3 regions of the Rahnella sp. CG8 genome follow, and region 1 is predicted to be linked to each of the others. Evidence: predicted binding sites of a transcription regulator. Region 1 holds the regulator's gene; each other region holds the start of a gene.
What was found. The regulator LexA, encoded in region 1, represses DNA repair genes until DNA is damaged. The targets are predictions, from matches to a motif close to TNCTGTATGTACATACAGNA.
Positions count from the first base shown of each region.

Region 2: uvrB (excinuclease ABC subunit UvrB) is a predicted target of LexA. The motif match lies at 6,915-6,934, and genes of this name have one in related genera.
Region 3: rmuC (DNA recombination protein RmuC) is a predicted target of LexA. The motif match lies at 4,909-4,928, and genes of this name have one in related genera.

Region 1 is NZ_JABAED010000026.1:23,848-34,199, reverse strand. It holds gene pspG (envelope stress response protein PspG) at 1-159, opposite strand, end outside; gene dusA (tRNA dihydrouridine(20/20a) synthase DusA) at 352-1,359, opposite strand; gene zur (zinc uptake transcriptional repressor Zur) at 1,622-2,131, shown strand; gene HGO41_RS20435 (CsbD family protein) at 2,290-2,499, opposite strand; gene dinF (MATE family efflux transporter DinF) at 2,689-4,053, opposite strand; gene lexA (transcriptional repressor LexA) at 4,351-4,959, opposite strand; gene HGO41_RS20420 (diacylglycerol kinase) at 5,079-5,447, opposite strand; gene plsB (glycerol-3-phosphate 1-O-acyltransferase PlsB) at 5,565-8,048, shown strand; gene ubiA (4-hydroxybenzoate octaprenyltransferase) at 8,146-9,012, opposite strand; gene ubiC (chorismate lyase) at 9,054-9,593, opposite strand; gene psiE (phosphate-starvation-inducible protein PsiE) at 9,683-10,090, opposite strand; gene pgi (glucose-6-phosphate isomerase) at 10,342-10,352, opposite strand, start outside.
Region 2 is NZ_JABAED010000007.1:95,844-106,195, forward strand. It holds gene moaE (molybdopterin synthase catalytic subunit MoaE) at 1-132, opposite strand, end outside; gene moaD (molybdopterin synthase sulfur carrier subunit) at 134-379, opposite strand; gene moaC (cyclic pyranopterin monophosphate synthase MoaC) at 376-867, opposite strand; gene moaB (molybdenum cofactor biosynthesis protein B) at 870-1,382, opposite strand; gene moaA (GTP 3',8-cyclase MoaA) at 1,414-2,400, opposite strand; molybdenum cofactor riboswitch at 2,390-2,546, opposite strand; gene HGO41_RS08955 (gluconeogenesis factor YvcK family protein) at 2,810-3,718, shown strand; gene HGO41_RS08960 (isochorismatase family protein) at 3,783-4,307, opposite strand; gene HGO41_RS08965 (VF530 family protein) at 4,348-4,716, opposite strand; gene uvrB (excinuclease ABC subunit UvrB) at 4,783-6,789, opposite strand; gene HGO41_RS08975 (ABC transporter ATP-binding protein) at 7,946-8,656, shown strand; gene bioD (dethiobiotin synthase) at 8,661-9,341, opposite strand; gene bioC (malonyl-ACP O-methyltransferase BioC) at 9,483-10,274, opposite strand; gene bioF (8-amino-7-oxononanoate synthase) at 10,258-10,352, opposite strand, start outside.
Region 3 is NZ_JABAED010000033.1:5,968-16,319, reverse strand. It holds gene HGO41_RS22210 (dienelactone hydrolase family protein) at 1-669, opposite strand, end outside; gene katE (catalase HPII) at 853-3,135, shown strand; gene udp (uridine phosphorylase) at 3,359-4,120, shown strand; gene HGO41_RS22195 (DedA family protein) at 4,286-4,813, shown strand; gene rmuC (DNA recombination protein RmuC) at 4,971-6,512, shown strand; gene ubiE (bifunctional demethylmenaquinone methyltransferase/2-methoxy-6-polyprenyl-1,4-benzoquinol methylase UbiE) at 6,654-7,409, shown strand; gene ubiJ (ubiquinone biosynthesis protein UbiJ) at 7,423-8,031, shown strand; gene ubiB (ubiquinone biosynthesis regulatory protein kinase UbiB) at 8,028-9,659, shown strand; gene tatE (twin-arginine translocase subunit TatE) at 9,733-9,999, shown strand; gene tatB (Sec-independent protein translocase protein TatB) at 10,003-10,352, shown strand, end outside.

The DNA.
Region 1 (10,352 bases):
CAAAAGCAGCCACGGCAACATTTTTACAACAATCGCCAAAAACCCACCCAACATCATCAGAGCAAATGCCACGACCAGCGCCGCAACCATACCCAGTAAAGAAATGCCGGTCAGCATCAGCATAAAGAAAAAACCAAGCACGAAGAGAATTTCCAGCATCGGGTGCTCCTTAATAAGCCATGTGCGATAAGACGTAGCGTCCAAACACGCATTAACCATTACAAGAAACATGCCAGTGTGATGGGATAAATAATTGATTGAATGATAAGGAAAAAATAATTCGCAGGCACGAATGGCCTGCGAAAAGATAGTAAATTTGACTAACAGATAGCGATTTTACTCACCCTGTTTTTATGCCTGCGCCACCACTTCCTGCGGCTGAGCAACCATCTGCAACGCCTGTTCGACCACATCAATGCCCGCGCCGGCTTTATGCGCATTCTCACTCAGATGACGACGGAACTGACGCGCGCCCGGCACCCCCTGGAACAGACCAAGAATATGGCGGGTGATGTGACCGAGGTAAGTACCTTTGCTCAGTTCCGCTTCGATATACGGATACAGCGCGCGGATAATATCCGGCCCGGTTTTCAGCGGCGCATCAGAGCCGAACAGCTCGCGATCCACATTCAGCAACAGGCCCGGATTCTGGTAAGCCTCACGCCCCACCATCACGCCATCCATATATTGCAGGTGCGTTTTGGCTTCTTCGAGGGTTTTGATACCGCCGTTAATTGCCAGGGTCAGGTGCGGGAAATCACGCTTGAGCTGATATACGCGCGGGTAATCCAGCGGCGGAATTTCACGATTTTCTTTCGGACTGAGGCCCGAAAGCCAGGCTTTACGCGCATGAATAATGAAGGTATCGCAACCGCCGTTTTCTGAAACCTGACGGATGAAATCACACAGAAATTCGTAGCTGTCCTGATCGTCAATACCGATTCGCGTTTTAACCGTGACCGGAATTGAGACTACGTCGCGCATGGCTTTGATGCAGTCAGCCACCAGCGACGCCTGACCCATCAGACAGGCACCAAACATGCCGTTCTGCACGCGATCTGACGGGCAACCGACGTTGAGGTTAATTTCGTCATAACCACGTTCTTCCGCCCGTTTTGCGCAATGCGCCAGATCAGCCGGATTGCTGCCACCAAGCTGCAAAGACACCGGATGTTCTGCATCGCCAAACCCGAGATAATCCCCTTTGCCGTGAATAATGGCGCCGGTCGTGACCATTTCGGTATACAGCAACGTCTGGCCGGTCATCAGCCGGTGAAAATGGCGGCAGTGGCGATCGGTCCAGTCGAGCATCGGCGCAACGGAAAAACGCTGGGCGGAAAAGGGAGTGGTCTGGGGCATTACGTGTTGAGTTTCTGACATCGGCCTGACATTCGCTGAAGGGGTTCGTGACGCTCCCCCCGCTTCGCGCCAGAGGGAAGGTAATCGCTGATTATACCACAGAACAAAGATTCGGCATCTTGTGCCGCTGAGCAGGCGGATGCCGACGTTGCATCACATCTGAATGGCGCATAATTCGTCGTTTTGGTGCAAGCATGATAAAATCATCGGTGGTCGCATGATGTGGCCTATTCATTCCAATCTGCGCTCAGAGACCGTTGCTATGACCCTGAATAATCCGGAAAAATTACTTTCACAAGCTGAAGAACTTTGCCAGCAGCGCAATGTTCGCCTGACGCCGCAGCGGCTGGAAGTACTGCGCCTGATGACGCAACAACCCGGTGCGATCAGCGCCTATGACTTGCTGGATCTATTGCGCGTAAGCGAACCTCAGGCGAAACCACCGACCGTTTACCGGGCGCTGGATTTTCTGCTGGAACAGGGATTTATTCACCGTGTTGAATCCGCAAACAGCTATGTTCTCTGCCATCATTTTGAAGAGCCGAGTCATACTTCTGCGTTGTTTATCTGCGACCGCTGCGGGTTAGTTACCGAAAAAACCACCGACGGCATTGAAGAGCGTCTGGCAAAACTGTCATTAGAATCCGGATTTGAGCTTCGCCATTCCGTCGTTGAAGCGCATGGCTTATGTGCAGAGTGCAAAGTAGTAGAAACCTGTGACAGCCATGACCATTGCGATCACGACCACAGTATTGTGGTGAAAAAACGCTGAATGATCGGGTTTTAAGGTCTTGAAGGTGACTCGTAAGAGGGGGATGTTTTGTACAGAGAAGAGGTTGGGTACATCCGTGTACCCGTATCCTGAAGCGTTCCGGGTAGGAGCAGCTAAATCTCAGGATACGTCACTGGCACGCGAGGGGGAGTCGCGTCTTACCAGTGATATTTGTTTTTGGTTTCCCATTCATTGAGCTCTTTCTCGGCCTGATCTTTTTGATAGCCGTAACGCTCCTGAATTTTACCGACTAACTGATCACGTTTACCTTCAACCACTGTCAGGTCGTCATCAGTCAGTTTGCCCCATTGTTCTTTCACTTTCCCTTTGAACTGCTTCCAGTTACCGTCGGCTTGGTCCTTATTCATAAAATATCTCCTGTTACCTTGGGTTTTATGAACTGCATTTCGTCTTGCAGCTCGTCCTTAACACTTTAAAGGTTAGTAGAGAATCTCGATTAATCCTCCCTAAACAGGGATAAAAACCACTATTAGGATTAATCTAAAGCATGAAATAACGACAAAGCTGCGCTTATTTCTTTGAAAATAGCTGAAAAATCAGTGCGACGGAGACGAAAACCATGTGTCATGCCGCCAGTAACGACGCCATATCCAGCCCAGTGAAATCCCGCGTAACCCGAGGAATACCGTCAGCGCCAGCCACAACGCATGATTGCCCAGCAGCGGTAAAGTGAACAATGTCAGCCCGAACCCCAGCGCCGCCGCCAGCATGCTGTTTCGCATATCCCGCCCACGCGTTGCGCCGATAAACATGCCATCAAGCAAATAGCACCAGACAGCCACCAGCGGCAGTATAATTTGCCAGCCAAGATATCGGTCCGCCAGCTCACGCAATTCCGGTAATGATGTCAGCGCATCAATGATCGCCCCACCCGCCAGCGCGTAAACCAGAGCAAAAAACAGCGCAACCAGCCCGGCCTGACGACACGCGGCATGCCAGACATTCAGCAGTTTTTCGCGGTTGCGGGCACCGAATGCCTCACCGGAATGCGCTTCGATAGCATAAGCAAAACCGTCAAGTGCAAACGCGGTAAATGTCAGCAGGTTCATCAACACGGCGTTGACCGCCACAATGTGGCTGCCCAGCCGCGCGCCCAGAACGGTCAGCGATGCAAAGCAAAGCTGCAACAGTAATGAGCGCAGCATGATGTCGCGGTTAAGCCCGAGAAGACGGCGCAAATTACCACGCCACGCGGAGGTGATTTCTGCGCCGGTGATACCGCGTCGTTTCATCACCCGCCAGACGAAATACAGCCCGATGAGTAGCGTGAAATACTCGGAGCTTGCCGTCGCCATGGCTGCGCCACGCACGTTCCAGCCCAGCCCGATCACCAGCCACAGATCCAGAATGATATTCAGCAAATTCCCGGCAATCAGCAAAATCACCGGCCCGCGAACGTACTGAATGCCGAGCAACCACCCGAGGATCACCAGATTCGCCAGTGAAGCCGGGGCGCTGAACCAGCGGATTTCGATAAACAGCCTCGCCTGTTCAAGCACGGGCTGGCTGCCGCCGACAATGTGAAACGCCAGCTCCATCAGCGGATGACGGAATACCACAATAATGACGCCCGCCAGTACAGCCAGAAGGAAGGGTTGTACAAAAGCACGCGCCAGAAGCTGATTATCTTTCGCGCCCAGCGCCTGAGCGGTCATGCCGGTGGTACTCATCCGCAGAAACAGTAAGAGCATAAAAAGGAAAGTGGTGATCATCGAACCCACAGCCACGCCGCCGAGATAATCCGGGCTGTCGAGATGACCGATCACTGCGGTATCCACCAGGCCGAGGAGCGGCACCGTGATATTGGAAAAAATCATCGGCAATGCCAGCATCCAGAGCGCTTTATCGGCAGGGCTTAAAAAGGTGTTTTTGAGTGTGTGTCGCAGGGAATGATGTTGCATAGAGAATCTCATGCCGGAGGTTCAGGTTATGCCTAAAATGACATCGCCCCGAAAGGGGCGATGATGAGAGAAACGCATTTCTCTTTGAATTCACATGGATGCCAGAGGCGGCCGCCATCCATATTCAATTAGTTTTAGTCTTGTCTATCTGACACAGCAATTTCTGACTTAGTCATATCTGACCGAGTAATTCGAGTTATATCAAGGCGGCAACTAAGCGAACGCCGGGAGCATACACAAATATGTGACCGGGGTTCGCGAAGGCAGCCAACGCAGAGATAGCTCGAAGTACGAAGGTCAGATCCAGTCGCCGTTGCGGATAACACCTACGGCTAAGCCTTCAATGCTGAAATTCTGCTCGCGCAAATCCACCACGATCGGCTGAAACTCGCTGTTCTCAGGCAATAACTGCACCACACTGCCTTGTTTTTTCAGGCGTTTCACGGTGACCTCATCATCGATACGGGCCACCACAACCTGACCATTACGCACGTCTTGCGTTTTATGCACGGCCAGCAGATCGCCGTCAAGGATACCAATATCACGCATCGACATACCGCTGACACGCAGCAGGAAATCGGCGCTCGGCTTAAACATTGCCGGATCGATCTGATAGTGCCCTTCGATATGTTGCTGCGCCAGCAGCGGTTCACCGGCGGCAACGCGGCCAATCAGCGGTAAACCTTCTTCTTCTTCCATCAGCAGACGAATGCCGCGTGATGCACCGGAAACAATCTCAATAACACCTTTACGCGCCAGCGCTTTAAGATGCTCTTCCGCCGCATTGGGAGAACGGAACCCCAGACGTGATGCAATCTCTGCGCGGGTTGGTGGCATACCGGTGGTGGAGATATGATCGCGAATAAGGTCGTAGACCTCTTGTTGTCTGGTCGTTAAAGCTTTCATTCCGCCCCCTGGTTGTTTATACAGTCTTGCTGTGAGTATATACAGCTAAACGGTCAATGAAAACCTAAGATTGAATAAAAACAGGGCATAACGTTGATTCCTGGAATGCAGATTCCAAATCAGAACCATCGCGACCAAAAGATGCTGACCCAGACAAAAATCGCCAATATGATGGTCAGAAGTACGGCAGCAGAGCCGATATCTTTTGCGCGACCGGAAAGCACATGAAACTCAGGCCCGATGCGGTCTATTGCACATTCCACCGCGCTGTTGAGCAACTCCGTGACACAGACCAGCACGACGGATCCCACCAGCAGGATACGTTCAATGGTGCTGACATCAAGCCAGAAAGATAGCAAAATTAACGGGATAGCGACGCTGGCCTCCTGGCGAAATGCCGCTTCGTTTTGCCATGCCGCTTTGAATCCTTTCCAGGAATAGCCGGCCGCTTTATAAATTCGGGTAAATCCGGTGACTTGGTTCGCCATTTCGGGTACTGATCCTTAGAGTGTTTGCAGCATTTTAGCTTTTATATGACCACAGATCTCCACGGATCTTTCTGGTATCCTTGCGGCGAAATTGCTAACAAGAGGCTTCACGTTTTTATGTCAGGTTGGCGTAGACTTTATTACACATTATTGAATTTACCACTCTCATTGCTGGTAAAGAGCAAGGTCATACCTTCAGATCCGGTTACCGAGTTGCATTTAGACCCGACGCGGCCGATTTTGTACGTATTACCTTATAATTCCAAAGCCGATTTGCTGACGTTGCGTGCGCAATGTCTGGCGCAGAATCTGCCTGATCCTCTTATTCCGCTGGAAATTGACGGCACCCTGCTACCAAGCCATGTCTTTATAGCCGAAGGCCCGCGCGTATTCTCTTATTACACGCCGAAGCAGGAGTCCGTAAAGCTGTTCCACGACTACCTTGATTTGCACCGCAATAATCCGGATTTAGACATTCAGATGTTGCCGGTGTCGGTAATGTTTGGTCGTGCACCGGGCCGTGAAGGTCAGGACGACACGCCGCATCTGCGCGTGCTGAACGGTATCCAGAAATTTTTCGCTGTGCTGTGGCTGGGGCGGGACAGTTTCGTCCGTTTCTCCAATACCGTTTCCCTGCGTTATATGGCGACGGAACACGGCACAGATAAGACGATTGCTCAAAAACTGGCACGTGTGGCGCGGATGCATTTCTCCCGTCAGCGTCTGGCTGCGGTTGGTCCGCGCCTTCCGGCACGTCAGGATTTATTCAATAAATTGCTGGCCTCAAAAGCCATTGAGAAAGCGATTGAAGACGAAGCCCGCAGCAAGAAAATTTCCCACGAAAAAGCCCAACAAAACGCCATCGCCCTGATGGAAGAGATTGCCGCTGACTTCTCTTATGAAGCCGTGCGCCTCTCTGACCGTGTGCTGAGCTGGACGTGGAACCGTTTGTACAAAGGCATCAACGTTAATAATGCCGAGCGTGTACGCCAGTTAGCGCTGGACGGTCAGGAAATTGTGTATGTGCCTTGCCACCGCAGCCACATGGACTATCTGCTGCTGTCTTACGTGCTCTATCATCAGGGTCTGGTACCGCCGCATATTGCCGCCGGTATCAACCTGAATTTCTGGCCGGCTGGCCCGATTTTCCGCCGTCTGGGTGCGTTCTTTATTCGTCGAACCTTTAAAGGCAACAAGCTCTATTCGACGGTTTTCCGTGAATATCTGGGCGAACTGTTCAGCCGCGGTTATTCGGTGGAATACTTTGTGGAAGGGGGGCGTTCGCGAACCGGGCGTCTGCTGGAGCCGAAAACGGGCACGCTGGCCATGACCATTCAGGCCATGCTGCGCGGCGGTTCACGTCCGATTACGCTGGTACCGATTTACATCGGTTATGAGCACGTCATGGAAGTGGGTACGTACGCGAAAGAATTACGCGGTGCGACCAAAGAGAAAGAAAGCCTGACACAGATGCTGAACGGGCTGCGCAAGCTGCGTAACCTCGGCCAGGGTTACGTGAACTTCGGTGAGCCGCTGCATCTGACCACTTACCTGAACCAGAACGTGCCAACCTGGCGTGAAGCCATCGACCCGATCGAAGCACAACGTCCAAGCTGGCTGACGCCGACAGTGCAGGATTTGGCAGAACAGATCATGGTGCGCATCAACAATTCAGCGGCAGCCAATGCCATGAACTTGTGTTGTACCGCGCTGCTGGCCTCCCGTCAGCGTTCACTGACACGCGAACAGCTGACCGAGCAAATCGACTGTTATCTGCAATTGCTGCGTAACGTGCCTTACAACGCGGATTCGACGGTGCCTGATCTGACCGCTGACCAGTTGCTTGATCACGCGCTGAACATGAATAAGTTCCAGGTTGAGAAAGACAACATTGGCGACATCATCGTTCTGCCTCGCGAACAGGCCGTGCTGATGACGTATTACCGCAACAACATCCATCATATGCTGGTGTTGCCATCACTGATTTCAAGCATTGTGATGCACCACCGCCAGGTCAGCCGCGCGGAATTACTGCATCAGGTCGAACTGATTTATCCGATGCTCAAAGCCGAACTGTTTATGCATTTCGATACGCCTGAGCTGCCACAAGTGCTGGATGTTCTGACGCTGGAACTGGCGCGTCAGCAAATCATTCACCTTGAAGATGATGAGCTGACACTTAATCCGGCCCGTATCCGCACCCTCCAGTTGCTGGCGGCTGGTGTACGTGAAACGCTGCAACGTTACGCGATTACCTTCTCCCTGCTCACCAATAACCCAAGCATCAACCGCGGTGCACTGGAAAAAGAGAGCCGGATTATGGCGCAGCGTTTATCCGTGCTGCACGGTATCAATGCCCCTGAATTCTTCGATAAAGCTGTGTTCTCGACGCTGGTCGGCACACTGCGCGCAGAAGGCTATATCAGTGACACCGGCGATGCCATTCAGGAACAAACGCGTGAGATTTACCTCATGCTCAGCGACCTGATGACACCGGATATCAAGCTAACTATCGAGAGTGCGGGAATGCCTTCTGAGCTGCCGCAAGCAACGGAGCCACCGGCTGAACCGAAGATGGATGTACGCGATACCGATCATTAACCCGTATTAGCGCCAGACATCAGATTAAAAAAACAAAACGCCCGGACTTTTTACAGAGTCCGGGCGTTTTTAATTGTTGTCGCGCAGGCTAACTTACTTAGAAATTGAAGCCTGACAGGCTCATCAGAATACCGAGGAACAACACCAGCCCGACATAATTGTTCTGGCGGAAAGCCAGGAAACAGGCATCACGTTCACGTTTAGCAATCAGCTTTTGCTGATGCACAAACAGCGCAGCAGCCAGCAGCAACGACCAGTAAAACGGTGCGCTGAGCTGGGAAAGATAACCGACAATCCCCATCAGGATCAGCGTTGCCAGTTGCAGCAGGCCGATGATCAGCGTGTCAAAACGACCAAACAGAATCGCTGTCGATTTCACGCCGATCTTCAAATCATCGTCACGATCGACCATCGCGTATTGCGTATCGTAAGCCACCGTCCAGCAGATATTTGCCACGAACATTAACCAGCAGCTAAGCGGCACACTTTCGCTCACAGCGGCATACGCCATCGGAATTGCCCAGCCAAACGCCGCGCCCAAAACCACCTGCGGCAGATGGCTGACGCGCTTCATGAACGGATAAATCCATGCCAGCGCCAGTCCGGCCAGAGACAGCCAAATGGTCATGCGGTTAAGCAGCAGAACCAGCAGGAATGACACCAGCACCAGTCCGGCGAATAATATTTTCGCCTGCTTGCCGGTGATCGCCCCGCTCGGCAATGGCCGGTGAGCGGTGCGTTTTACGTGACCATCAAACTTACGGTCAGCGTAGTCATTCACCACGCAACCGGCGGCACGCATGAAGAACACGCCCAGCACGAAGACCAGCAAAATCTTCGCAGACGGCATTCCCCCTCCCGCGACCCACAGTGCCCATAACGTTGGCCACAACAGCAGCAGTGAGCCAATCGGCTTATCAATGCGCATCAGGCGGCAGTAATCACGCCATGTGCCCTGCGTCATACTTCCTGACACTCTCTGTTCTCCTTGTTGATTAGTCTGACTCATACCTTGCTCACTTTACCCTCAGGGCGGTGAACCGGCGAATCCGGGAGGAAAATTTCGGTCAGCAGCAACGGCTTATCAGACAAACGCAGGCGGGAACGGCGCGCCCATAATTCTCCCTGCTCACTGTGTAACTGGCCTAAATGAATGTAATCGCGGGACAAGTTGTTCCCGCTAAACAGATAGCGCCCCAGCGGCACCGTGCCTAAATCGACCAGCGCCAGATCCGGCCCGGTCAGCGTTTCTTCAGGAATGACCGTGCGCCCCAGCAGCCAGGGTTCGGCATCGCCAAACAGCACGATTTCGCGGATCCAGTAACGGGCACTTTCCGGCAACTGCTGTGCTTCGCTTTCACCCAGTTCTTCGCGACTGACAAAACATTCATTTTGCGGTTTCACGGTGACGGTAACACCCTGCTTTTCAAACCGGCGGGTCATGGACCCCATTTCCATCAGCCAGTCAGCCACATCCGCAGGCACCTGCGAAGGGTCGTCAAACCAGTGGATCGGGGATGGTTCGGGGGAATGGGGATCAGACATCAACGGCTCCGTAATGAAGGCATTCATACCTCCAATGAATTATCTGCCTCGCATTCTAGCGCATCAATGCGAGGCAGTAATTGCCTGATTTATTCGCGGCGCAGACGTTCGCTATTGGCCAGAAACAGTGTCACGACCAGCACAAGGATCGCGCAGGCGTAAACCAATGTGTCATAAGGACTTTTGTGGTCGACGATGATCAGACGGATAATCGCGGTGATGCCGATGTAAATAAAATAGCGTAACGGGAAATGATAGCCCGACGAAAAATATTTAATAATCAGGGCAATAAACTCAAAATAGAGGAAGTAAATTACAATCCCTTCAATGAGCAGATATGACGAAGACTGATCGTTATTCACGAACAACACCATTGCTAAATGATAGGTTTCGCGCCCGATAAAAATCATCAGGATCGCGGCCAGTCCTAATAAGAATACGTTCAAAATTCGCTGCATAATGACGGATATCATCAATGCCCGTTTTGATCCTGCCATGTGATCTACATCCCACTTTTGTTATTAATCCCCGCAGAATACCACAGAGTCAGCACAGGAAAAGCGCCATTAAAAAAGGGCCAGCCGGTGAAGGCTAACCCTTTTATTGAGAAATATTTCGACCTGTCCCTCTAAATCATTCGGGCTGGATCAAGGCGGCAAAGGAACGAAGCCCCGGGAGCTTACATAAGTAAGTGACCGGGGTGAGTTCACGCAGCCAACGCTGAAACAGTCTGAAGGATGACGAGGGATTAGCGCCAGT
Region 2 (10,352 bases), on a different contig from region 1:
ACCCAGATTATGATTACGCACTTTGCCTGTAAACGTGACCACAGCACCGTCGGCGTCCGATTGCGCCAGCCAGTTGTACTCATCACCCACGCTGAACGGCGCGGCATCAACAACAATTTTCGTCTGATCCATCTCAGCCCCCGGTGACCGGCGGGAAGAACGCCACTTCATCGCCCGCACGCAGCGGATGCGCCATCGTGGTCAGCGTCTGGTTAACCGCCACCAGTAATTTCCCGGATTCCAGCGCCAGTGCCCAGCGGTCGCCGCGTCCGGTGAGCGAAGCGCGCAGCTCTTCCACCGTGGCGAAATCAGCAGGGAGTTGCAGACCGGAGGTGCCGGTCAGTTCGCGTACCTGCGCGAAGAACAGAATGTCGATCATACTTCCACCTTACCTTCCGCCTTAAAATCTCCTGATTTACCGCCGCTTTTCTCCAGCAGGCGGATCGGGCCAATCACCATATCTTTTTGCACGGCTTTGCACATGTCGTAGATAGTGAGTGCCGCCACAGAAGCCGCCGTCAGCGCTTCCATTTCCACGCCGGTTTTACCGCTCAGACGGCAGCGGGATTCGATGCGCACACGGTTATGTTCCGGCTGTGCTTGCAGATTCACTTCCACTTTGGTCAGCAGCAGCGGATGACACAGTGGGATCAGATCCCAGGTTTTCTTCGCCGCCTGAATGCCAGCGATACGCGCCGTAGCAAACACATCACCTTTATGGTGATTGCCGTTGATGATCATCGCCAGCGTGTCAGCGGCCATTTCAACAAAAGCTTCGGCGCGGGCCTCGCGGACCGTTTCGGCTTTACCGGAAACATCCACCATGTGAGCGTCGCCGGACGCATTAATATGGGTCAGTTCAGACATACTTATTTCTTCAAATGTGGAGTGAAATTGCACGGCCCCTGACGGGCATCGAGCTGCGCTTCAATAATGTTGTCCCAGGCGGTCTGGCAGGCGCGGGTTGAACCGGGCATAGCGAAAATCACCGTCTGGTTGGCGATGCCGCCGATGGCGCGCGACTGAATCGTCGAGGTGCCGATATCTTCAAACGACACCATGCGAAACAGCTCGCCAAAACCTTCGATTTCACGGTCAAACAAAGGCTTCAGCGCTTCCGGCGTATTGTTGCCCGCGTTAAAACCCGTGCCACCGTTGACCAAAATCGCCTGAATCTTTTCATCCGCAATCCACGCAGATACAACAGCGCGGATGCTGTAAATGTTCTCTTTGACAATTTGCTGCGCGACGACATGATGGCCGCCTTCGGTCACCGCTTCTTTCAGGTAATGCCCGGACGTGTCTTCAGCGTCGGTTCGGCGGTCAGAAACCGTCATGATCGCGACAGATAAAGGCAAGAACTCTTTACTGGCTTTGCTCATCAGTTTGCTCCTTAAACGATCAGTACCGGGTTTAGCCGCCGATAAACGACAGGTTCTGAGTAATTCCGGTATTGCCTTCATGCAGGAAGTGGGTTTGTTTTTTACGGCTGAGGCCGCCCTGAATGCGGTCCATCAAATCGTCCTGTTGCATGTCGTCGGCTAATAAATCGCGTAACGGAATGCCTTGCTCGCCGAACAGACACAAATGCAGATTGCCAAGGGCAGACACACGCAGCCGGTTGCAACTGGCGCAGAAGTCTTTTTCGTACGGCATGATCAGACCGATTTCACCCAGATAATCCGGATGACTGAAGACTTGCGCGGGGCCATCGCTGCGTGAGCGAAGTTGTAACTGCCAGCCCTGACGCACCAGTTGTTCGCGCAGCACCTCACCGGAAACGTGGTGTTTGCGGAACAAGTCGCCGCCGTCGCCGGTTTCCATCAGTTCAATGAAACGCAGCTGGATCGGACGGGTTTTTATCCAGTCGAGGAAGGTATTCAGGCTGGCGTGATTGACATCGCGCATCAGCACGGTATTGACTTTCACCTTGCTGAAACCGGCGTCAAAGGCCGCATCTATACCCGCCATAACGTCGCGGAATTTATCCTGACCGGTGATGGCGTGAAACTGGCGGGCGTCGAGACTGTCGACGCTGACGTTGATGTTGGTCAGACCGGCATCGCGCCATTTATCGATATCACGCGCCATGCGATAACCGTTAGTGGTCACCGCGAGGGTTTTGATGGAAGGATTTTCGCGCACTGCGGCAATGATCTCGCAGAAATCGCGGCGCAGCGACGGCTCTCCACCGGTCAGGCGCACTTTTTCCGTTCCCAGACTGGCGAACGCGCGGCTGACCCGACGGATTTCATCGAGCGAGAGAAAGCTTTTATTGCTGTGTCCGTGCGGCTTGTAGCCATCCGGCAGACAATAGGTGCAACGAAAATTGCACACATCTGTGATCGACAGCCGCAAGTAATAAAACTTGCGGGCAAAAGCATCAGTAAGTTGAAGCACCTTAACACCTTTCCAGATACGGGAGATGCGGGCATTTCTGCCATGCACCCTGGTGACTTTCGTCACGGCCAGGGCTCCATATTGTTTCTGTGGGAACGACGTCAGAAAGGCAACTTAGGAACCAGGGCTAGGAGTTGATTCATACCGTCCGTAGCGGATCGAGAATGAATACGGGGGTAACGGGGGATATTCTAACGCCGCAAAGTCCTGAACGCCAAGATGGTTTTTCGTTATGTATTTTGATACATAACGATTTTTTACGACAAAAGGCTGCATTTTCAACGCTGAAACTGCCCGGTTTTTAATGTCCTGAGAGTGGCGTGAAGGGATAACATCTTGTTGCAAAATTAGGTAAAATCCGCCGCAGAAAACGATGTAAACCCGCCGCTCCCCATTTGAAAGGAAAACCATGCGCAACCGAACATTAGCAGACCTCGACCGGGTGGTGGCATTAGGCGGAGGTCACGGGCTGGGCCGTGTGATGTCTTCACTCTCGCTGCTGGGTCCGCGCCTGACCGGCATTGTGACGACTACCGATAACGGCGGTTCGACTGGCCGTATCCGCCGTTCCGTTGGCGGCATTGCCTGGGGTGATATGCGCAATTGCCTGAATCAGCTGATCACCGAACCGAGTCTGGCGTCGGCGATGTTCGAATACCGTTTCAGCGGCCAGGGCGAGCTGGATGGCCATAATCTTGGCAATCTGATGCTGCGCGCGCTGGATCATCTCACCGTGCGCCCGCTCGAAGCGATCAATCTGGTACGAAGCCTGCTGAAAGTCGACGCAGAACTGATCCCGATGTCAGAACAGCCGGTCGATCTGGCGGCCATTGATGCCAATGGTGAAACGGTTCACGGCGAAGTCAACGTCGATAAACTGGCACAAATTCCGCGCGAACTGCGGCTGGAACCCCAGGTGTCCACCACCCGTGAAGCGTTACAGGCCATTGCTGAGGCAAATCTGATCCTGATCGGGCCGGGGAGTTTCTTTACCAGCCTGATGCCGTTGTTACTGATGAATGATCTGACAACCGCGCTGCGCCGCAGCCGGGCGCATATCGTGTATATCGGAAATCTGGGGAAGGAACTGAGTGTCGCCGCCGCGTCGCTGACGCTGGACGACAAACTGGATATGATCGAGAAACGCATCGGCCGCCGCGCCGATGCCGCGATTGTCGGGCCGAAAGTCAAAATCGGCGGAAGCGCCACTGAACATCTGATTATTCAAAGCCCGCTCGAAGCCAGTGATGTGCCCTATCGTCATGACCGCGACATGTTACGCATGGCGATTGAAGAGGCGCTGCAAAAAATGATCTGATTGGTAAACATCAGATATAAGAAAGGCCGCGCGATGCGGCCTTTTTTGCGTCCGAAAACTGAATTTACTGCCAGTCAGCCAGGATTTCCGCAGTGGTTTTTACCGTTACCGGATTTCCCGGCACAGATAACTCACGCCACACTTCATTATGCTGCCCGATCAGTTGCTGCGCCGTCGCGTGTGTGCGATCGCCGGTAGTGTGCGCATCTGACGCAACCGTCACGGCATAGCCTTTGCTGGCAGCGATTTTGATGGTGGTGTCTACGCAATAATCCGTTGCACAACCGCAAAGGGTAAAACGGGTCGCATTCAGTTCCTGCAGAACGTTATCGAGTGAAGTGCGGTAGAAGGAATCACAGGCGGTTTTAGTCACAGAAATCGCGCCTTCCGGCTGATGTAATTCCGGTAATATCTGCCAGAATTCGCTGCCTTCGGTCATTTCACCTTCAGCGTGCTGAATGAAAATAACCCGCCCTGCCCGGTCAATCAGCTGATTAATGCGCTCAGCCCGTCCGCTGCGGTCATAACGCGGGGAAGCGAACACCCCGTTTTGCATATCCACCACGATAAGAACATGTTGCTCTGACACGATCCTTCCCCTCAAATGAACAGAATGAAATGCGCCTAAATTACTTTTTCACCAGCGGATGGTTATTCCACGGGCTGTCGGCAGCCGGTTTGGCGGTGCTGACTTTTGGCTTTTGCGGAGCCTGTGCTGAGAGCGGTGTGCGGCGCTTGCTGCGGGTCATATCCGGGCGCAGATGACCTTCAATGAAATCCAGATACAGCGTTTCCACTTCCTTACGCGCCCACGGCGTGCGGCGCAGAAATTTCAGGCTGGATTTCACACTCGGGTCGCTTTTGAAGCAGTTGATATTCACCTGCGAGGCCAGCGCCGGCCAGCCAAAGTTATCCACCAGCGTTGTCAGCAGTTTTTCCAGCGTGACGCCGTGCAGCGGATCTTTCGCTGCGCCAGGGTTTTGTGGTGTATCAGTCATTGGCTCGCTCTTCGTTAAAATGTCTGGGTCATGATTTTTAAGCCGCGCAGTCTACCACCCTTCTCGTTATGAAATCGCAATAAACTGCTCACGCAAGGCATGCAACTCGTCGCGCGTGTTGGCCGCCTCTTCGAATTCCAGATTTTGCGCGTGCGCATACATCTTGCTTTCCAGCTCTTTGATGCGTTGCTCCAGCGCTTTCGGCGTAAGCGATTTGAAGGTTTGCGCCGCTTCGGCATCGCGTTTGTCTTTGTTCTTTTTGGTTTTCGGCTGACCGAGTTGCAGGATGTCGGAGATCTTCTTGTTCAGCCCCATCGGCGTGATGCCGTTTTCGAGGTTGTACGCTTCCTGTTTGGCGCGACGTCGTTCGGTTTCTTCAATGGCGCGGGCCATTGAATTGGTAATTTTATCACCGTACAGAATCGCTTTACCGTTGAGGTTACGCGCCGCACGGCCGATGGTCTGGATAAGCGAACGTTCAGAACGCAGGAAGCCTTCCTTGTCCGCATCGAGAATCGCCACCAGCGACACTTCCGGCATGTCCAGCCCTTCGCGCAGTAAGTTGATGCCGACCAGCACGTCAAATTCCCCCAGACGCAAATCGCGGATAATCTCGACGCGCTCGACGGTATCGATATCAGAGTGCAGGTAACGCACCTTCTCGCCGTGTTCCTCCAGATACTCAGTCAGATCCTCGGCCATACGCTTGGTGAGCGTGGTGACCAGCACACGCTCGTTAATCGCCACACGCTTGCGGATTTCAGACAGCAGGTCATCAACCTGCGTGGTTACCGGTCGCACTTCGATGATCGGATCCAGCAAACCGGTCGGACGCACGACCTGATCGACCACATCGTCACCGGATTTCTCCAGCTCGTATTTGCCCGGCGTGGCCGAGACATAAATACTTTGCGGCGCCAGGGCTTCGAATTCCTCAAAGCGCATCGGGCGGTTATCCAACGCTGAAGGCAGGCGGAAACCGTATTCCACCAGCGTTTCTTTACGCGAGCGGTCGCCTTTGTACATACCGCCGATTTGCGGAATGGTGACGTGCGATTCATCGACAATCAGCAGGCCGTCAGCCGGCAAATAATCAAACAGCGTCGGCGGCGGCTCGCCCGGCCCGCGGCCAGACAGATAACGTGAGTAGTTTTCGATACCGGAGCAATAACCCAGCTCGTTCATCATTTCGAGATCAAACTGCGTACGCTGGCTGATGCGCTGTTCTTCCAGCAATTTGTTGTTGGCCAGCAACACTTTGCGGCGATCCGCCAGTTCGACTTTAATTTCTTCCATCGCCTGCACAATACGTTCGCGTGGCGTGACGTAGTGCGTTTTCGGGTAGATGGTGAAACGCGGCACTTCATGCTGCACCTGGCCTGTCAGCGGATCAAACAGCGAAAGGCGTTCAACTTCCTGATCAAATAACTCAATGCGCAGCGCCAGATCGTCCGATTCCGCCGGGAACACATCAATCACTTCGCCACGCACGCGGAAAGTACTGCGCTGGAAAGCCTGATCGTTGCGTGCATATTGCAGTTCCGCCAGACGGCGCAGGATCGAACGCTGATCGATAATCATCCCTTTGGTCAGGTGAAGCATCATTTTCAGGTATAAGTCCGGGTCGCCCAGACCGTAAATCGCAGAAACAGAGGCCACCACAATGACATCGCGCCGTTCGAGCAGCGCTTTGGTGGCAGAAAGACGCATCTGCTCGATGTGTTCGTTCACCGAGGCGTCTTTTTCGATAAAGGTATCGGAGCTCGGAACATACGCTTCAGGCTGATAATAGTCATAGTAAGAGACGAAATATTCGACGGCGTTTTCCGGGAAGAACTCTTTCATCTCGCCGTATAACTGTGCGGCCAGCGTTTTGTTGGGGGCAAGCACCATCGTCGGACGGTTCAGATCCGCAATCACATTCGCCACGGTAAAGGTTTTTCCTGAACCGGTTACCCCGAGCAATGTCTGGTGCGCCAGTCCGTTCTCCAGCCCTTCTTCCAGACGGCGTATCGCCTCTGGCTGGTCACCTGACGGTTTAAATTCGGAATGCAGTTTGAACTCTTTACTCATGACGGGCTACCTGACTGAAATGGGAATGCATAGGGCCATGCGCGCTGAACGGGTGAACAGTTTGCGGAAAAATAGTATGAAAGACTTCGCGATTTTTGCCAGCCCTGATTTTACCTTCGCTATAATACTGTATATAAAACCAGCTTCCAATCGATAAAAAGTGTTGGCGTTTTAACGTGCTGTCGATGCTGCACTTTTTTAGGATATGACGAATGAGAATTCTCACCATCAGATGACATTTTTTCCCAAAATCCGCATTCCCTCCATTTTCTGACCACAGGTTGACGAAGATTGACACAACTATGACGAACGAATTACGGCTGTATTGCTTTTAACTAACTCGTTGATTAAAAACAGTATCATTAAAAAGCTGCGAATACGGGCAAACTAAGCGGAACCCGCATGCTGACTCGTCTGTAGCAACTTTTCTCACTCTCATGCACAAGGTTATCCACAGGAATAGTGGATAAGTCCCAGCACGCCCCGCGCTGCGGGAGTTGGTAAAAAACTGAATTTTGCCTTCCGTGAGTCTGAAAGGTCTTTTTTAGTTATTTTTTATCTTTTTTATCTCCTTATTTATGCCTATTTTGCCTAAATTTCTGGGCTGATGTTTCTTGCAAAAACCAAAAGTACATCTCACCAGAATTTTTTGCTCACGTTTGTCCATGTGTTTGCACCAAAAACAGTGAAGACGGCACTGGCAAAGTGCAGTTCACCGTGGACTACTCCTTATGGGGTAATCTCAAAAACCTCAGAAATGCTAATGAATAATCCGAAATCATCAGCGGCGCGCCTGTTAACACCCCTGTAACTTCTCTTTCCCTGGCCGTTTTTACAAACTTGGCCTGAGAGTTGCAACGTCTCTGCATGTGGAGGTTGCGACAGCCGGAACTGCTTTTTTCGCCCCGCCATAAAAAATGAGAATTCCCCTGCTTTCAGGCAGGAAAAATCATTTTTAGCGCAAGGAAATGCCCCTTAACCCCATTTATCACTGATTAAGGGGGATTTATCTGTAATTGATGCTGTCAGGTTAGCCGTCAACAAACGGAATTAAATTCTGCGTTGGGGCATTAACAGCGGAACATAAATGTCAGAAATATGACAGTGGCCGTCAAAATGAAGTTCAGCGGAAGGCTCCGTGCGGGAGGGAGGTCTGATGTTAAGTGTAAAATCAGTTAATCAGTATTATGGGCAAAAACATATTCTGTGGGATATCAATCTCGAACTGTACCGCGGTCAATGTACCTGCCTGATCGGGCGAAATGGCGTGGGAAAAACCACGCTGGTGAACTGCATCATGGGGCATCTTCCGGTGAAAAGCGGCGCCATCTCCTGGCAGTCGCGTGACGAAGAGCCGCAAAGTCTGCTGAATTTGCCGGTCGAAAGCCGCGCGCAAATGGGGATTGGTTATGTGCCACAGGGACGGCAGATTTTTTCGCAGATGAGCGTCGATGAAAACCTGCAAATCGCCATGATGGCCAGCCGGAATAAGACCCGTCGCGTGCCGGAAGAGGTGTATGACCTGTTTCCGACATTAAAGGAGATGGGGGCGCGCAAAGCCGGTGAGCTCGATGAAAGCCAGCAGCAACAACTGGCAATCAGTCGTGCGCTGGTTCAGGAACCTGAATTACTGATTCTGGATGAACCGACCGAGCACACCAGCGCATCGATGGCGGCAAACATGGGCAATATCATTCACCGCCTGAACCGTGATCTCGGCCTGACATTGTTGCTGGTCGGTCATAAACTGCCGTTCATCCGCAGCGTTGCCGACCGGTTCTGCCTGGTCGACGGCGGACGCAACATCGCGCAAGGCACACTGGCGCAGCTTGACGATACATTAGTCAAAAATTATCTGACCGTCTGACGTCTCATGCCGTGAGACGGTTAAGATGAAGATACTGTCCCAAATTAACGTCAGTTCCGGCACTCAGGTAAGGGATCTCGCCCAGCAAAGGCGCAGGCAGCATACGCGTGAGCGTATCCATGTATGCCTGATGATGCTTCCCCGTTTCCTGTACGTCGTTAGCTATCCAGCCCGCCAGATGCAACCCGCTTTGTGTGATGGCCTGCGCCGTCAGCACGGCGTGGTTAATGCAACCCAGCCGCATGCCTACCACTAACACTACCGGCAACTGCTCGGCGATAACCCAGTCAGCAAAGGTATAATCTGCCGTCAGCGGTGTGTACCAGCCGCCTGCGCCTTCCACCACCACCCAGTCCGCCAGCGGTTCGAGATGACGTAATCCGTCTGATAGCACCCGCGGATCAATCGGCCGTTTTTCCAGTTCGCTGACGATATGTGGCGAAGTCGGTTCGATAAAGGTGCAGGGGTTCACTTCGTCATAACGCAGCCCGACGGTGCTGTAAGCCTGTAACGCCAGCGCATCACTGTTGCGCGGGCCTTCGCCGGTCATTTCACTGCCGGATGCCACCGGTTTGTATCCGGCTGTTTTGTGTCCTGCCTGCGCGGCAGCCTGCAAAAAAGCGGTGGTCGCGACGGTTTTACCGACTTCAGTGTCGGTGCCGGTAATAAAGTATTTTTGTTTCATGAAAAGCCTGGTGTTGGTTTTAGCTCCCTCCCCTGCGAAGGGGAGGGTTGGGGTGGGGTGGGGTATTAATGGCAACTCTGACTTTCAAGTTGCCTGCAAAACCCCCCTCCCAACCTCCCCCTTCGCAGGGGGAGGAGTTATTTATCGGGGGATCAGTTCTTCGACCTGCAAAATGCCGTAGACCAGCCGGTAGTTGAGCGGCAGGATGCCGTCGCGGCGGGCATAGTGTTTGTCCAGCAATTGCAGACGTTCACGCCCGCCCAGACCGCCGAGGCGGCCATTTTTGATGTGCGTCGCACCGATGCCTTTCAGCGAGCGCAGCAGCGACATCACATCGGGGAATTGAGCAACATGATCGCTGAAGGTCACATCATGGCGATACGGCGCGCAGGCTTCGGCGATTTTGTCCGGCGTCAGGAACTGATTCACGTGACGTCGGCCATCGACCTTCATCCATGCCGCGGCCAGCTCATTGAGCGAACCTTCTGCCAGCGTGGAAAACAGCACCAGCCCGCCGTTGCGGGTGACGCGGTGCATTTCTTCCAGTGCGCGTGGCAGCGCGTTACACCACTGCACCGCCAGATTGCTGAAGCAGATATCGACAGAGTTGTCGGCAAACGGCAAACGTTCGATGTCGCCCGGCACGTACTCATCAGCAGAATCCAGCTCACGGGCGCGATTTAACATGCCCTCAGAGAGATCCAGCGCAATGACATTTTTACCCTGCGCACGCCAGTAACGGCTGAAGTGGCCGGTGCCACAGCCCGCATCGACGACAATCTTACCGGCGTCTTGCAGATACGGCGCTGCCAGCGCCAGTAATTCCTCACCCACATCACGCTGCAACTGCGCGGCGTTTTCGTAACTGATAGCGGCACGACTGAACGCATCGGCCACCGCTTGTTTGTTCACTAATTCAGTGACTGCACCCATGAAGGGACTCCAGCAAAAAATCGATATCTTCCGGCTCATGCGCCGCTGTCAGGGTAATGCGCAGCCGCGCACTGCCCG
Region 3 (10,352 bases), on a different contig from region 1:
ACGCATGGTTTCAATGGTATCCAGAGGAATGCTGGAATCTTCTGCGCCGTATAAACCCAGAACCGGTGCATCCAGCGCGGCGGCGCGGTCAACCGGATTTGACGGGCTGGTCAGCGTTTTATCGCCGACCAGTTTGCCGTACCACGCCACGCCCGCTTTCAGCTGCGGATTGTGCGCCGCGTACAGCCAGGTAATGCGCCCGCCCCAGCAGAAACCTGTGATGCCTAATTTAGAAATGTCCCCGCCATGTTGTGATGCCCAGTGTGCAGTGTGATCGAGATCTGCAAGCACCTGCTGATCCGGCACTTTACTGACCAGTTTAGCAAAAAGCTCACTGATTTCAGTGTAGTCACGCGGGTCGCCCTGACGGAAGTACAACTCCGGCGCGATGGCCATATAACCCTGTTTCGCCAGACGGCGGCAGATATCCTGAATGTGTTCGTGTACACCAAAAATTTCCTGCACCACCAGCACGATCGGCAATTTACCGGTGAACTGTTCCGGACGGGCGAGGTAGGCGGGCATATCTTCGCCCTGCGAGGGTATGGTGGTCTGGCCTGCGTGCAGCCCGTCAGTATCGGTATGGATAGTGGTGCTGGCGACGGGAGTGACGGCAGGGGCAAAGCTGGTCGGAGCCTGTTTCAGGGTAAGCAATTCTTCTTTTTTCATTGGGGTCTCCAGGCAAGTGTCCATACGAAAATCTGTGGCTATGGATTAAAACTATAGCCGGAAAGCATGAACAGCAAGGCGCAAGAGATGTTCTATAGTTAAAAGTTAATCAGGAAAGTCATCATGGAAGATTTACAGAACGTCTACAGAACACCCGAAACCTTTGTCGAGGAGCTATGTTCAATGTCAAAATCACCCTCTAAAGTGACCAAGAAAAGCGAGTCAAAATCGGTAAGCCGCGCCCCCGCCACGGGCATTGAATCTTCACAGCCAGGCCTGGGGGATCTTGCGCCCGGCGATCGTATTTATCAGCCTTCGCCACAACCGACACCGCCAGGAAAAGAACCGACAGCGTCCGGCAGTGCGAAGAGTCCGGAAAATACCAATGCTAAACTCGATGCATTAGAACGCCACCGCAAAAATGGTGAAAAACAGCCGCTGACCACCAATCAGGGCACCAAAATCTCTGATGATCAGAACTCGCTGAAAGCCGGAAATCGTGGCCCGACACTGCTTGAAGATTTCATTCTCCGTGAAAAAATTACTCACTTCGACCATGAGCGCATTCCCGAACGTATCGTTCATGCGCGGGGCGCTGCGGCGCACGGTTATTTCCAGCCCTATCGCAGTATGAAGGCGGTGACCAAAGCCAGCTTCCTGTCTGATCCTGAAAAGAAAACGCCGGTATTTGTGCGTTTCTCTACCGTTCAGGGTTCCCGTGGTTCGGCAGATACCGTGCGTGATATCCGCGGCTGGGCGACCAAGTTTTATACCGATGAAGGCATTTACGACCTGGTCGGTAACAATACACCGGTGTTCTTTATTCAGGATGCCCATAAATTCCCTGATTTTGTGCATGCGGTAAAACCCGAACCGCATAACGAAATCCCGCAGGGAGCGAGTGCGCACGATTCCTTCTGGGATTACGTGTCCCTGCAACCGGAAACCCTGCATAACGTGTTCTGGGCGATGTCTGACCGGGGCATTCCGCGCAGTTACCGCACGATGGAAGGTTTTGGCATCCATACTTTCCGTTTCGTGAATGCAAAAGGCAAAGCCACTTTTGTGCGTTTCCACTGGAAACCGCTGGCCGGAAAAGCCTCTCTGTTATGGGATGAAGCGCAGAAACTGGCCGGGAAAGATGCCGATTTCCACCGCCGTGATTTGTGGGAAGCCATCGAAGCCGGAGATTATCCGGAATACGAACTGGGTGTGCAGTTGATCCCTGAAGAAGATGAATTCAAATTTGATTTCGACCTGCTCGACCCGACCAAACTCATCCCTGAAAAACTGGTGCCGGTAGAACTGATCGGCAAAATGGTGCTCAACCGTAACCCCGATAATTTCTTTGCTGAAACCGAGCAAGCCGCGTTCCACCCGGGGCACATTGTGCCGGGCATAGATTTCACCAATGATCCGCTGTTGCAGGGGCGACTGTTCTCTTACACCGACACGCAAATCAGTCGTCTGGGCGGGCCTAATTTCCATGAAATTCCGATTAACCGGCCGACGTGCCCTTTCCATAACTTCCAGCGTGACGGCATGCACCGTCAGGACATTGATACGAATCCGGCGAACTACGAGCCGAATTCCATCAACAATAACTGGCCGAGGGAAACACCTCCGGCAGCGTCCGGCGGTGGCTTTGAAAGTTATCCTGAACGGGTTGATGCAGAAAAAATCCGTCAGCGCAGTCCGTCATTTGCCGAATATTATGCCCATCCGCGCCTGTTCTGGCTGAGCCAGACAACAGCGGAGCAGGATCATATTATCGGCGCTTTCTCATTTGAATTATCGAAGGTGGCGCGGCCGTATATCCGCGAGCGGGTCGTGGATCTGTTAGCGCATGTTGATCAGACGCTGGCGCAGAAAGTGGCGAAAAATCTGGGTATTACCCTTTCCGCTGACACCCTGAAGATCAAGCCGCCGAAGCCCGTGAATGGGCTGAAAAATGATCCGTCGCTGAGTTTGTATGCCAGCGGTAAAGGCACGATCAAAGGGCGGCAGGTGGCGATATTGCTGGGTGAAGGTGTGAATGCGGCGGATGTTCTGGAAACCTTACAGGCACTTCAGGCCGCTGGCGTTCACCCTAAGCTGCTGGCCAGTCACTTAGGGAGTGTGACTGCCGATGATGGTTCTACGTTGCCGGTTGATGCTACGTTTGCCGGATCGCCTTCCATCACCGTTGATGCAGTGATTGTTCCGCATGGGCATATCGACGCACTGCTGATGAATGGCGATGCACGGCATTATGTGCTCGAAGCCTACAAACACCTGAAAGTGGTGGGGCTAAGTGGCGATGCACGCCGCTTCAAATCGCTGCTGGGGCTGACGGATGATGTGCCGAAAGAGGGCGTTGTGGAAGGTGAAAAAGCAGAAGGAGCGTTGCTGAAGGCGTTTCTGAAAGACATGCTCAAACACCGGATCTGGTCGCGCAGTGCGGCGGCAGATGCCGTTCCTGCCTGATTAACTGTAACTGATAAACAGGCAATCCCCGGCAGCGGAGATTGCCTGTTTAAAATTCCCTCACCCCTCCTTATTTTGTGACTTGAATCACAAAATAAATGTATGTGAAATTCCTGTTGTTACATCATAGTGACGACCGTCACGAAATAACGTCACAATGTTCAGTACAGTTGCCGGGTGTTCCTCCTGCCAATAAATGACCTTACACACAGAGGAGTTTGTTATGTCTCAGCCTGAAGTTTTCCATCTTGGCCTGGCCAAAAAAGATTTAAACGGCGCGACGCTGGCGATTGTTCCCGGCGACCCTGAGCGCGTGGAAAAAATTGCCAAATTGATGGAGAACCCGGTTCGTCTGGCTTCCCACCGCGAATTTACCTCATGGCGTGCTGAGCTTGATGGCAAATCTGTGATTGTTTGCTCAACCGGTATTGGTGGCCCTTCGACCTCTATTGCGGTTGAAGAACTGGCGCAACTGGGGATCCGGACTTTCCTGCGAGTCGGCACAACTGGCGCTATCCAGCCACACATCAATGTCGGTGACGTTCTGGTCACGACCGCTGCCGTTCGCCTTGATGGCGCGAGCCTGCACTTTGCGCCGATGGAATTCCCTGCAGTAGCCGATTTTGCCTGCACCACCGCGCTGGTTGCGGCGGCAGAAGCCGTGGGTGCCGCGACGCACATTGGCGTTACCGCCTCTTCTGACACCTTCTATCCGGGTCAGGAACGTTATGACACTTACTCTGGCCGTGTTGTCCGTCGCTTCAAAGAATCGATGAAAGAGTGGCAGGAAATGGGCGTCATGAACTACGAAATGGAATCCGCGACTCTGCTGACCATGTGTGCAAGCCAGGGTCTGCGCGCGGGGATGGTGGCGGGTGTTATCGTGAACCGCACGCAGCAGGAAATCCCTAATGCGGAAACCATGAAAAAGACTGAAAGTCATGCGGTGAAGATTGTTGTAGAAGCAGCCCGCAGGCTTATTTAGTCCCTATAAAACTAAAACAACCACATCACATCATCACATCAATGGGCTGCCTCTGGCGGCCCGTTTTTTTGCCCTGCTAAGCAGATCTGTTAAGGTCATGTTAGTAATCCATCTGGAATAATTGATGAACCTCCTCCCGGATCTCTGACAAAAGGAACTGCATTTTTGACTGTTCACGACCTTCTTGAGTACACCACTACCTTCATCCGCGCCCATCAGGTGTGGGCTGCACCGATCGTTTTCTTTCTGGCTTTTGGTGAGTCTCTGGCATTCCTTTCCCTGCTGCTCCCGGCAACGTTTATCTTGCTGGGACTCGGCGCGCTGATCGGCGAAACCGGTATTCCGTTCTGGCCCATCTGGGCCGCCGCCGCCGCAGGCGCTTTCTTGGGAGACTGGCTTTCTTACTGGATTGGTGCCCGTTATCAGGATCGGGTTGGCAATTTCTGGCCTTTCTCCCGCCATCCGCAAATGCTGGTTCGTGGACATGCTTTCTTTGAAAAATGGGGCATGCCCGGGGCTTTCATTGGCCGCTTCTTTGGCCCGCTTCGTGCCGTTGTGCCACTGGTTGCCGGTATCTGCGGTATGCCGCAAAAATATTTCCAGATTGCGAATGTGACGTCTGCACTCATCTGGGCTTTCGGCATCCTGGCGCCAGGTGCTTTCGGCATTCAGTGGCTGAGCCGCTGGTTTTGAATGCTGCTCTCTGTGGCTGGCTATCGCAAGGGGGCAAATACAGAGAAATTCCTTTTTGGAAGACGTCTCGCAAAGGCTCAATGCAACAGAAAATAGACTGGACATCCATACAGCCTGACATTACCTTGGCCGCAAGAGACTTTAAGAGGGAAATCGCGTGGATATCAGCATCCTGACAGCCCTGGGGGCGGGGTTAGTGGGCTTACTCGTAGGTTGGCTTATCGCCAGCCTGCGCCAACAGCAACAGCAGACGGAGTATGAAACGCAGCGCCGTTTGCTGGAACAATCGCTGGAACAGGCTAAAGCGGAAAATGATACGCACAAAAGCGAGCGGCAATCAGGGCAGCAGCAACTGCGTGAGGCTGAACTTGAGCTGCGAAAACTGCATAGCCTGCAGGCGGCCAGTCAGGAAAAATTACAACTGCTTGCCCACTGGCAAAACGAGTGTGAGCAACTGAATCAGGAACTGCGTGCGCAGCGGGAAATCAACAGCGCGCAGGAAGCAGAGTTGCGTGAGGTTTCAACCCGTCTGGATGAAACCCGCATGGCGGCTGAAGAAAAGCAGCGTCTGCTGATTAACAGCGAACAGCGCCTGAGCAGCCAGTTTGAAAATCTGGCTAACCGGATTTTCGAACAAAATGGCCGCCGTGCCGACGAACAGAACAAGCAAAGTCTCGACAAGTTACTGTTGCCGTTGCGCGAGCAACTGGATGGTTTCCGTCGTCAGGTGCAGGACAGCTTTGGGCAGGAAGCCCGTGAACGCCATACGCTGGCGCATGAGATCCGCAATCTGCAGCAACTGAATGTGGAGATGGCCCGTGAAGCCGTCAACCTGACCAAGGCACTGAAAGGTGACAACAAAACGCAGGGCAACTGGGGGGAAGTGGTGCTGAGCCGCGTGCTCGAGGCTTCCGGTTTACGTGAAGGGCATGAGTACCAGACTCAGGTCAGCGTGCAGGTTGACAGCAACAGCCGGATGCAGCCCGATGTGGTCGTCAGGTTACCGCAGAATAAAGACGTAGTGATTGATGCCAAAATGACCCTGGTCGCGTATGAGCGCTATTTCAACAGCGAGGATGACAGCGAGCGGGAAGCGGCGCTCAATGAACATATTGCCTCGGTTCGCGGACATATCCGCCTGCTCGGGCGCAAAGATTACCAGCAACTTCCCGGTCTGCGCAGCCTCGATTATGTGCTGATGTTTATCCCTGTTGAGCCCGCTTTTCTGCTGGCTATCGACCGTGAGCCAGAATTGATTAGCGAAGCGCTCCGGCACAATATTATGCTGGTCAGCCCGACGACCCTGCTGGTGGCGCTGCGAACGATCAGTAACTTGTGGCGCTATGAGCATCAGAGTCAGAACGCCAAACGTATCGCCGACCGCGCGGCACGTCTTTACGACAAACTGCGGCTGTTTGTGGATGACATGGAGTCGATGGGACAAAGTCTCGACAAAGCGCAGGGAAGTTATCGATCCGCGATGAATAAACTCTCGCAAGGCCGTGGTAATCTTATCGGACAGGTGGAAAGTTTCCGCGCGCTGGGTGTTGAAGTTAAACGGCCTATCAGTCCGTCTCTGGCTGAAATAGCGAAAGCGGAAAATGAACCTGAAGACACCGCATCTCTGCCCGATACCTCTGATGCGGAAGAAGAACAGACGCTGAACCCGGGTGAGTTAACTCCCCACCAGCAGACATAGCGGGTCAGAGGGCCTGCACTGTATTTGTGATTCAATGCATGAATTTTTGCAATATGTTGAATCACCATCGGTGATGGGGCTTTCGAACGGGTTCTGATACACTTCTCCCCAAGAGTTCGACTGAAAAAGCAGGCATAAATAATGGAAAAGCAGACGCCGGAAACCACCCATTTTGGTTTTCGTACAGTAGCCAAAGATGAAAAACAGGAAATGGTGGCAGAAGTCTTCCATTCCGTTGCGGCAAAATATGATTTGATGAATGATCTGATGTCTTTCGGTATTCATCGCATCTGGAAACGCTTCACTATTGATTGCAGCGGTGTCCGTCAGGGACAACGTGTGCTGGATCTGGCCGGTGGTACGGGCGATCTGACCGCAAAATTTTCCCGTCTGGTGGGTGAGAAAGGCGAAGTCGTGCTGGCGGATATCAATGATTCCATGCTGAAGATGGGCCGCGAAAAGCTGCGCAATCTTGGCATCGTCGGCAACGTCAGCTACGTTCAGGCGAATGCCGAGGCTCTGCCGTTCCCGGATAACTATTTTGACTGTATCACCATCTCTTTCGGTCTGCGTAACGTGACTGAAAAAGAGAAGGCGCTGCGTTCCATGTTCCGCGTACTCAAGCCGGGCGGGCGTCTGCTGGTACTGGAATTCTCCAAACCGGTGCTGAAGCCGCTGAGCAAAGCTTACGACACCTATTCCTTCCATATTTTACCGCGTATTGGCGAGCTGGTTGCACACGATGCCGAAAGCTACCGGTATCTGGCTGAATCAATCCGTATGCATCCGGATCAGGAAACACTGAAAGGAATGATGGCGGACGCAGGTTTTGAAAATGTGACTTATCACAACCTGACTGGCGGCATTGTGGCGTTACATCGGGGTTTCAAATTCTGATATGAGTATGCCGATGTTGTTAACGCCGTTACTGACTGCCGCTATCGAGACGCCGCTTAATTACCTGCTTTTCAGAGATCGCAGCATGAAGGCGGCGCGGACACGTCTGGCCGGTAAAGTTCTGCGTGTTGAATTGCAGGAACTGAGTACACCACTGACGTTTGTGTTCAGTGAACAGAAAATTGATGTGCTCGGGCAATGGGACGGCGCGGCAGATTGCACCGTCACCTCGAAACTGTCAGTGCTGCATAAGTTACGTGATCGCCAGCAGTTGTCGCCCATGATGCGCAGTGGCGAGCTGGTAGTTGATGGCGATATCGCCCTGGTTCAGCAGTTCTCTGCATTGCTGGATATGGCGGAAATTGAGCCTGCGGAATTTCTGGCACCCTATATCGGTGACATTGCGGCACAGGGGCTGAGTCAGACCGTGCAGGGCGTTTTCAGCTTTTTGCAAAAAGGGTTGAAACACCAGCAGAGCTATGTGGCGCAAACGCTGACTGAAGAGTGGAAAATGGCACCCGGTCCGCTGGAAGTTGTCTGGTTTAGTGATGAGGTTTCCGCACTGGTGTGTGAGCTGGATGCGCTGGATAAACGTATCAAAAAACTGGAGGACAAACCGTGACGCCTAGGGAAATGCGACGTTTATATCTGATTATCCGCATGTTTCTGATCTACGGCCTTGACGAACTGATCCCTAAAATCCGCTTAACGTTACCACTGAGAATTGGTCGTTATCTTTTTTTCTGGTTACCAAATCGTCATAAAGAAAAGCCGTTAGGTGAGCGCATGCGCCTGGCACTGGAACAGCTTGGGCCGGTTTGGATCAAGTTCGGTCAGATGATGTCTACACGCCGCGATCTTTTCCCCCCGCACATAGCCGATCAGCTGGCTTTGCTTCAGGACCATGTTCCGCCGTTTGATGGTGCGAAAGCCCGTCAGCAAATTGATGCCGCGCTGGGTGGCCCGCTGGAAACCTGGTTTGATGAGTTCGATCAGACGCCGCTGGCGTCTGCGTCGATTGCTCAGGTGCACACGGCGATCCTGAAAGAAAACGGCAAACCGGTGGTGCTCAAAGTTATCCGTCCGGATATTTTACCGACCATTGTTGCTGATATCCGTTTGATGTCGCGTCTTGCTGGCTGGCTACCGATTTTGTTACCGGATGGTCGCCGTTTGCGTCCGCGTGAAGTGGTACGTGAGTATGAGAAAACGCTGCTCGATGAACTGAATCTGTTACGTGAAGCCGCGAATGCCATTCAGCTTCGCCGTAACTTTGAAGGTAGCCCGATGCTGTATGTGCCGGAAGTGTACCCGGACTATTGCAGCGAACAATTGATGGTGATGGAACGTATTTACGGGATCCCTGTTTCTGATATTGAGGCGCTGAAAAAACAGGGCACCAATATGAAATTGCTGGCGGAGCGCGGTGTACAGGTCTTCTTCACTCAGGTTTTTCGCGACAGTTTCTTCCATGCGGATATGCATCCGGGCAATATTTTTGTGAGCTACGAAACGCCTGAAGATCCTTGCTACATAGGCATTGATTGCGGCATAGTTGGTTCGCTCAATAAGGAAGACAAGCGCTATCTGGCGGAGAATTTCATCGCGTTCTTTAACCGTGATTACCGCAAAGTAGCTGAATTGCATGTCGATTCCGGCTGGGTCCCGCGAGATACCAACGTTGAAGAATTCGAATTTGCAATTCGGACAGTGTGTGAACCGATTTTTGAGAAACCGCTGGCGGATATTTCCTTCGGTAACGTATTGTTAAATCTGTTTAATACGGCTCGCCGTTTTAATATGGAAGTCCAGCCTCAGTTGGTGTTGCTGCAAAAGACACTGTTGTATGTAGAAGGCCTCGGGCGTCAGCTTTATCCTCAACTGGATTTGTGGACAACGGCGAAACCTTTCCTCGAAAGCTGGGTTCGTGATCAGGTGGGTCTGCCGGCGATGATCCGCGCACTGAAAGAGCGTGCGCCGTTCTGGATTGAGAAAATGCCTGAACTGCCAGATTTGGTTTATCAGAGCCTGCATCAGCACAAGCTGTTGCAATACAACATTGAGAAGCTTTCCTCCCAGATCCATAACCAGAGTTCCCGTCAGGGGCAGTCTCGTTATTTGTTGGGAATGGGTGCGACGCTGTTACTGAGCGGAACCCTCTTACTGTTGGGTGGCGTTAAGGTTTACCCCGCCTGCCTGATGGCAGCCGGTGTTGTTTCCTGGTTAATCGGATGGAAGCGCGCCAGCTGAGCAAATTGTTTTAAATCGAATGCCGTTTGCGGACGGCAATAAATGTCGTTCCTTCCTGTTTGAGGTGAAAATAATGGGTGGTATTAGTATTACAAAAATCCTGATCCTCGTTGTTCTTGTGGTACTGCTGTTCGGTACGAAGAAACTGCGTGGTCTGGGTTCTGATCTGGGTGCTTCCATCAAAGGCTTCAAAAAAGCCATGAGTGACGACGACAGCCAGTCAAAAACTAAAGACGCTGACGTTTCTCCCACTGATGCTGATTTCGTAGCAAAGTCTGTTGAAAGCAAGCCAGAAGCGAAAGCAGAAGACACCAAGAGCCAAAACAAAGAGCAGGTATAAGCCGTGTTCGATATTGGATTTAGTGAACTGCTGCTGGTATTGGTGATTGGCCTGGTTGTCCTCGGGCCCGAGCGTTTACCTGTAGCAGTCAGAACAGTAGCAGGCTGGATCCGTACGCTTCGTGCCATGGCTGCTTCAGTTCAAAGCGAATTGTCGCAGGAACTGAAACTCCAGGAATTGCAGGATAGCCTGAAGAAAGCGGAAGAAGCCGGTCTGAAGAATCTCACGCCAGAAATCAAAGCGTCTATGGACGAGTTGAAAGAAGCCGCAGAATCTATGAAGCAGTCGATCAATTCAGGATTGAATCCTGCAGAGAAAGCTGTGGAAGAAGCCAAAGCGGAAGGCAACACCAT